Regions from separate parts of the Agrobacterium sp. rho-8.1 genome, predicted to be linked through region 1. Evidence: predicted binding sites of a transcription regulator. Region 1 holds the regulator's gene; the other holds the start of a gene.

Region 1 (3,419 bases):
GATCGTAGCCGAAGCCGCTATCGCCGCGTGGAGGCCATGCGACGCTGCCCTCGATCTCGCCCCGGAAGAATTCGGTGTGGCCATCGGGCCAAGCCAGGCACAGCACGCTGACGAAGCGGCAAGTGCGGGCGGAAGGCTCGGTCGCGCCGCGTTCCTGCAAGGCGTCCTCCACCTTCTGCATCGCCATGGCGAAATCGCGGGTACCATCAGCCGTTTCCGCCCAGTTGGCGGTGTAGACACCGGGATTGCCATCAAGCGCATCGATCACCAGACCGCTATCGTCGGAAAGCGACGGCAATCCCGACGCTTGCGCAGAGGCCAGCGCCTTGATGGCGGCGTTTTCCTCGAATGTCGTACCGGTTTCGTCTGGCTCGGCGAAATTCAGCTCTGCCGCCGACTTGGCGGAAAAGCCGAGAGGGCCGATCAGATCGGCGATTTCGGCAATCTTGCCCTTGTTGTGGCTGGCAACGACGATGGTTCTGGTGTCGAGTTTGCGCATGGTTCTCGCGTCCCTGGCTCAGGCAATCGTCTGTTTTTGCAGCTCGACGAGGTCCGCGCAGCCTGTCTTGGCAAGGCCCAGCAGTGTCAGGAATTCGTCCTCGCTAAAAGGTGCGCCTTCAGCCGTGCCCTGAATTTCGACGATGCCACCGGAACCGGTGATGACGAAATTGGCGTCGGTTTCCGCCGAGGAATCTTCCAGATAGTCGAGATCGATCACCGGCTGGCTGGCAAAGATACCGCAGGATATCGCGGCGATATGGTCTTTGAGAACCTTCTCGACCTTGATCATGTTGCGGGTTTCCATCCACTTCAGGCAGTCGTGAAGAGCAATCCACGCGCCGGTGATGGAGGCCGTACGCGTGCCGCCATCGGCCTGAATGACGTCGCAGTCGATGCTGATCTGACGTTCGCCCAGCGCCTGAAGATCGACCACGGCGCGCAGCGAACGGCCGATGAGACGCTGGATTTCCTGCGTGCGGCCACCCTGCTTGCCGGAAGCGGCTTCGCGGCGCATGCGCTCGTTGGTGGAGCGGGGCAGCATGCCGTATTCGGCAGTCACCCAGCCCTTGCCGCTGTTGCGCAACCATGGTGGCGTCTTTTCTTCAAGGCTGGCGGTCACCAGGACATGCGTGTCGCCGAATTTGACCAGACAGGAGCCCTCTGCATGCTTCGAGAAATTGCGCTCGAAAGACACTTTGCGCATCTGATCGGTTTTTCTGCCTGAAGGCCGCATCTGGTTCGTCTCCGTTTTGATCTCCGCCTTCTAAGGCCGCGACAGCCCTTTTGCAAAGGAAAAGCGGGTCAGTGCAGGGTATATGCGGAATTTCCGTTTTTACTTAAGCGCGCAAGCGACTATATTCCTGTGATGAACTGACGGGATGAAGAACGGACGTAATGAGCATCTCTCCTCCGATCGGAAAAGAACCGGGTGCGCTGCTGGATGATCGCTCGCGCGAAATCTTCCGGCGCATCGTGGAAGGCTATCTCGAAAATGGTGAGCCGCTGGGTTCGCGCAGCCTGTCGCGCGTCCTGCCCATGTCGCTGTCGCCAGCATCCGTTCGCAATGTGATGAGCGATCTGGAAGAACTCGGCCTGATCTATTCGCCGCATATCAGCGCGGGCCGCCTGCCGACGCAGATCGGCCTGCGCTTTTTCGTGGATGCTTTCATGCAGGTGGGCGATCTGCCTGCCGAACAGCGTGCCAGCATCGACCGGCAGATCGGCCCGGTCTCAGGTCGCGAGCAGCCGATCGAGGGGCTGCTGACGGAAGCGAGCCGCATGCTGTCTGGCATGTCGCGTGGTGCGGGTCTGGTGTTGACGACCAAGAGCGACGCGGTGCTGAAGCATGTCGAGTTCATTCGCCTCGAACCGACCAAGGGGCTTGCTATTCTGGTCGGCGACAACAATCAGGTCGAAAACCGCATCATCGAACTGCCCGCCGGAATTACGTCGTCGCAATTGACGGAGGCCGCCAATTTCATCAACGCCCATCTGGCCGGACAAACGTTGCCGGAACTGCGCACCCAGCTGCTGGAACAGAAATCCGAGCTGCAGACGGCGCTGAGCACGCTGGCGCAGGATCTCGTGACACGCGGTCTCGCGGTATGGTCCGGCGACAATGAGGAGGGTAAGCTCGGGCGGCTGATCGTTCGGGGACGCTCCAATCTTCTGGAGGGGCTCGCCGGCGAAGAAGACATCGATCGCGTGAGGCTGCTGTTCGATGATCTCGAGCGCAAGGACAATCTGATCGAGGTCCTCAACCTGGCTGAAACCGGTTCGGGCGTCAGAATTTTCATCGGTTCGGAAAACAAGCTGTTTTCGCTGTCGGGATCCTCGCTGATCGTAGCGCCCTACCGGGACGATGAAAACCGGGTTGTCGGTGCTGTCGGCGTGATCGGTCCGACCCGGCTCAATTACTCGCGCATCGTGCCGATGGTCGATTATACGGCCCAGATCATGGCCCGGCTGGCCAGCAAACGGCGCTGATCTCGAAAACCTGCCACCGAATAGGAGATGGTTTGCCCGCAAGCCTTGATTTTTGCATGGTAAACCTCGATATCGGGCTCAACCCATAACAGATGTAAAGCTGGAGAACGTCATGACCGACGATACCAAGAAAAACGGACCTGACGCAGACGTCGTGGACGAGGCACTCGAGGCAACGGCTGTCGAAGACGACGCGCCTGAAACGTCCGAGCCCGATCCGATCGATGTGCTGAAGGCTGAAAATGCCGATCTACGCGACAAATTCCTGCGTCTCGCTGCCGAGATGGACAACCTGCGTCGCCGCACCGAGCGTGAGGTGAAGGATGCCAAGGCCTATTCCGTCGCAGGCTTTGCCCGCGACATGCTGGCCGTATCCGACAACCTCCGCCGCGCGCTCGATACGATCCCCGAGGAATTGAAGACGAATTCCGAAGCCGGGATTGCCGGATTGATCGAAGGCGTCGATATGACGGAGCGCTCGATGCTGTCTGCACTGGAGCGTCACGGCGTGCGCAAGATGGATGCGGAAGGCGAGAAGTTCGATCCGAACTTCCATCAGGCGATGTTCGAAATTCCCAACACGGCCGTTCCCAACAATACCGTCGTACAGGTGGTTCAGGCCGGTTTCACGATCGGTGACCGTGTGCTGCGCCCCGCAATGGTTGGCGTTGCCAAGGGTGGACCGAAGGGTGATGCACCGACGACAGCCGAGCCTGGCACCAGCAGCGTCAACGAAAAAGACGCCTGATCAAAACATAGGGCCATCCTTGAGCGGGTGGCCATATCGGCTTTGAAAATGTCCGGGAAACTTTAAAAAGCTATCATCCTCGCCGCAAAGGCGGGGATTTTTTATGGCCAGGAGGGAGCCAAGGTCGTTGCCGTCAGTGGCTTACGACGTCAGGCCGCGTTGGCCTGTTCCTGATTGAGGAAGG
Region 2 (3,419 bases), 490 kb from region 1:
CGATCTGTGATTTCGCCAAGGGTGGAGATGCGGTGGGCCATGAGGTGCTTCCAGACTTTCAAAGATGCCAGATTTTCACAAATAATGCATGGGCGTGACATGACAAACCGGCACGCTGATTACAAGAGAAAAGGTTTCTTCTCGAACAAAGCGCAGACACGAAAACCCATCTTTTGCACGGCGGCATACCACGATGACACGCCTCACGTGTTTGAAAGCATTACGGCTGGCCTCCGCAACCAGGCGCCTTCGATGAAGAGAATTCACAAGGTTGAGGGCAAACAATCCAATGGTGGCATCGTGTCGTGCGCCAACGCATCAGATCAGCCAGAGGCGCAAAACACCACCTGCAATGCCAAGTGCAAGCACCGGCATCACGCCGACTTTCCAGCGCATCAACATCAGGAGCGATAGACCCAGAAGGCCGGTCGCGAAGGGATCGAGCGTACTCCAGACCGGCCAGGACATGCCGGGACCGAAGCTCGGTACGATGGCGATGCGTTCCACCTGCGCAAACAGCACGTGCAAGCCAAACCAGATGGAAAGGTTGAGAATGACCCCAACGACAGCCGCTGTGACAGCCGACAAGGCCGCCGACAGAATTGCATTGTTGCGCATCTTTTCAACATAGGGCGCGCCGAGAAAAATGAAGATGAAGCTGGGCACAAACGTCGCCCAGGCCGTGACCATCGCGCCGAAAATGCCCGCGACCATCGGGTCCAACCACTCGGAATGGCGGAACCCGGCGAGAAACCCGATATAGGGCAGAACCAGCACCAGCGGACCGGGCGTCGCTTCGGCCAGCGCGAGACCATCCAGCATTTCGCCTGCTGTCAGCCAGCCATGGGTTTCCACCGCCACCTGCGCGACATAGGCCAGCACCGCATAGGCGCCGCCGAAGGTCACCACCGCCATGCGCGAGAAGAAGCTTTGCAGGGTCGCCAGTGTTGCCGGCGCTGAAAAGAGATAGATCAAGACCAGCGGGATCTGCCAGATCATCAGACCCAGAACGAGCCCCCTCACCCTCGACAGAAACGTCACGGGCGCGGCATCATTTTCGGCGTCAGTGTGTGCCTGGTCGGTCTGGTCACCAAGCCGCGCGCTCAGAAAGCCGAGCAGGCCGGCGGTAAGGATGACGAGTGGAAACGGCAGGCCAAAGACGAAGAGCGCTATGAATGCGGCGGCACCGATGGCGGCCAGAAAGCGGCTGACCAAGGCGCGTTTCGCCACCCGGATCAAGGCCTCGATAACGATGGCCAGCACGCAGGCCTTCAGGCCGAACAAAAGACCGGGCAGCCAGTGCGTATCCTGATAAAGGCAATAGGCAGCGGCAAGGGCCACGATGGCGACGAAGCCGGGCAGGATGAACAGCGTACCGGCAATGATGCCACCGCGCACGCCGTGCAACAGCCAGCCGATATAGGTGGCGAGTTGCTGGGCCTCCGGGCCCGGCAGAAGCATGCAGTAGTTGAGGGCGTGCATGAAGCGGGCGTCCGATACCCAGCGTCTTTCATCCACCAGAACGCGGTGCATCATGCCGATCTGGCCTGCTGGTCCGCCGAAGCTCAGAAAGCCAATACGGGCAAAGACCGAGGTGAGTTCTTTCAGGGTCGGTTTGGCAGTTGGTGGCGGGCTTACAAAATCTGTCATGAACCGCTGATAACCATTTTACATGAAATATTTCCGACAGGGCGTTCTTGACTCACCCAGAAGACACCCCTATCTCTGCCTCGCTAGCACTCTCCAATGAGGAGTGCTAACACTTATCAAGCGGACCTTTGAGTGGTCCGTACAGGTCATTTGATCGAGGGATTAGACAATGACAAGCACAACTTTCCGTCCGCTGCATGACCGCGTCGTCGTACGTCGCGTTGAGTCTGAAGCAAAGACCAAGGGCGGCATCATCATTCCTGATACCGCCAAGGAAAAGCCGCAGGAAGGCGAAATCGTCGCTGTTGGCACCGGCGCTCGCGACGATAGCGGCAAGCTCGTTCCTCTTGATGTCAAGGCTGGCGACCGCGTTCTGTTCGGCAAGTGGTCCGGCACTGAAGTCAAGCTCGACGGCGAAGACCTTCTGATCATGAAGGAATCCGACATCATGGGCGTTATCGGCTGATTGAGCCGGTTCTTCTCACTTTTCCATGACAACCAATGGGCCATGAGCCCGGGAGTTTGCTACAATGGCAGCTAAAGAAATTAAATTCGGCCGCACAGCGCGCGAAAAGATGCTCCGTGGCGTCGACATTCTCGCAGACGCAGTGAAGGTAACGCTCGGTCCTAAGGGCCGTAACGTCATCATCGACAAGTCCTTCGGCGCTCCGCGCATTACCAAGGACGGCGTTTCCGTCGCCAAGGAAATCGAACTGGAAGACAAGTTCGAAAACATGGGCGCACAGATGGTCCGCGAAGTTGCTTCGAAGACCAACGACATCGCTGGTGACGGCACCACGACTGCGACCGTTCTTGCACAGGCCATCGTTCGCGAAGGCAACAAGGCTGTTGCAGCCGGCATGAACCCAATGGACCTCAAGCGCGGTATCGACCTCGCAGTGTCCGAAGTCGTGAAGGACCTTCAGGCCAAGGCCAAGAAGATCTCCACGTCTGAAGAAGTTGCACAGGTCGGCACGATCTCTGCAAACGGCGACACGCAGGTTGGCAAGGACATTGCTGAAGCCATGCAGAAGGTCGGCAACGAAGGTGTTATCACCGTCGAAGAAGCCAAGACCGCAGAAACCGAACTTGAAGTCGTTGAAGGCATGCAGTTCGACCGCGGTTACCTGTCGCCTTACTTCGTCACCAACCCTGAAAAGATGGTTGCTGACCTTGAAGACGCTTACATTCTTCTCCACGAAAAGAAGCTTTCGAACCTTCAGGCCATGCTGCCTGTTCTCGAAGCTGTCGTTCAGACTGGCAAGCCACTCGTCATCATCGCTGAAGACGTTGAAGGCGAAGCTCTTGCAACGCTCGTCGTCAACAAGCTGCGTGGCGGCCTGAAGATTGCTGCTGTCAAGGCTCCTGGCTTCGGCGATCGCCGCAAGGCCATGCTTGAAGACATCGCGATCCTGACCGGCGGTACCGTTATCTCCGAAGATATCGGCATCAAGCTTGAAAACGTCACGCTCGACATGCTCGGCAAGGCGAAGAAAGTTTCGATCACCAAGGAAAACACAACGATCGTCGACGGTTCGGGCCAGAAGTCCGACATCGAAGGCCGCGTTGCGCAGATCAAGGCTCAGATCGAAGAAACATCTTCCGATTATGACCGCGAAAAGCTGCAGGAACGTCTTGCCAAGCTCGCTGGCGGCGTTGCCGTCATCCGCGTTGGCGGCTCCACGGAAATCGAAGTGAAGGAACGCAAGGACCGCATCGACGACGCTCTCAACGCGACGCGCGCTGCTGTTCAGGAAGGTATCGTCCCA

The links. The regulator HrcA, encoded in region 1, represses chaperone genes, less so after heat shock. The targets are predictions, from matches to a motif close to GTTAGCACTCNCNNNNNGNGAGTGCTAAC.
Region 2: the regulator HrcA is predicted to act here: its motif matches at 1,733-1,761, upstream of groES (co-chaperone GroES).

What each region holds. Positions count from the first base shown of each region.
Region 1 covers NZ_CP192788.1:6,487-9,905, forward strand. Annotated here, with positions in the region: gene rdgB (RdgB/HAM1 family non-canonical purine NTP pyrophosphatase) at 1-499, opposite strand, end outside; gene rph (ribonuclease PH) at 518-1,234, opposite strand; gene hrcA (heat-inducible transcriptional repressor HrcA) at 1,396-2,487, shown strand; gene grpE (nucleotide exchange factor GrpE) at 2,600-3,235, shown strand; gene ptsN (PTS IIA-like nitrogen regulatory protein PtsN) at 3,385-3,419, opposite strand, start outside.
Region 2 covers NZ_CP192788.1:496,080-499,498, reverse strand. Annotated here, with positions in the region: gene RMR21_RS02470 (TIGR01459 family HAD-type hydrolase) at 1-41, opposite strand, end outside; gene chrA (chromate efflux transporter) at 319-1,650, opposite strand; gene groES (co-chaperone GroES) at 1,820-2,116, shown strand; gene groL (chaperonin GroEL) at 2,181-3,419, shown strand, end outside.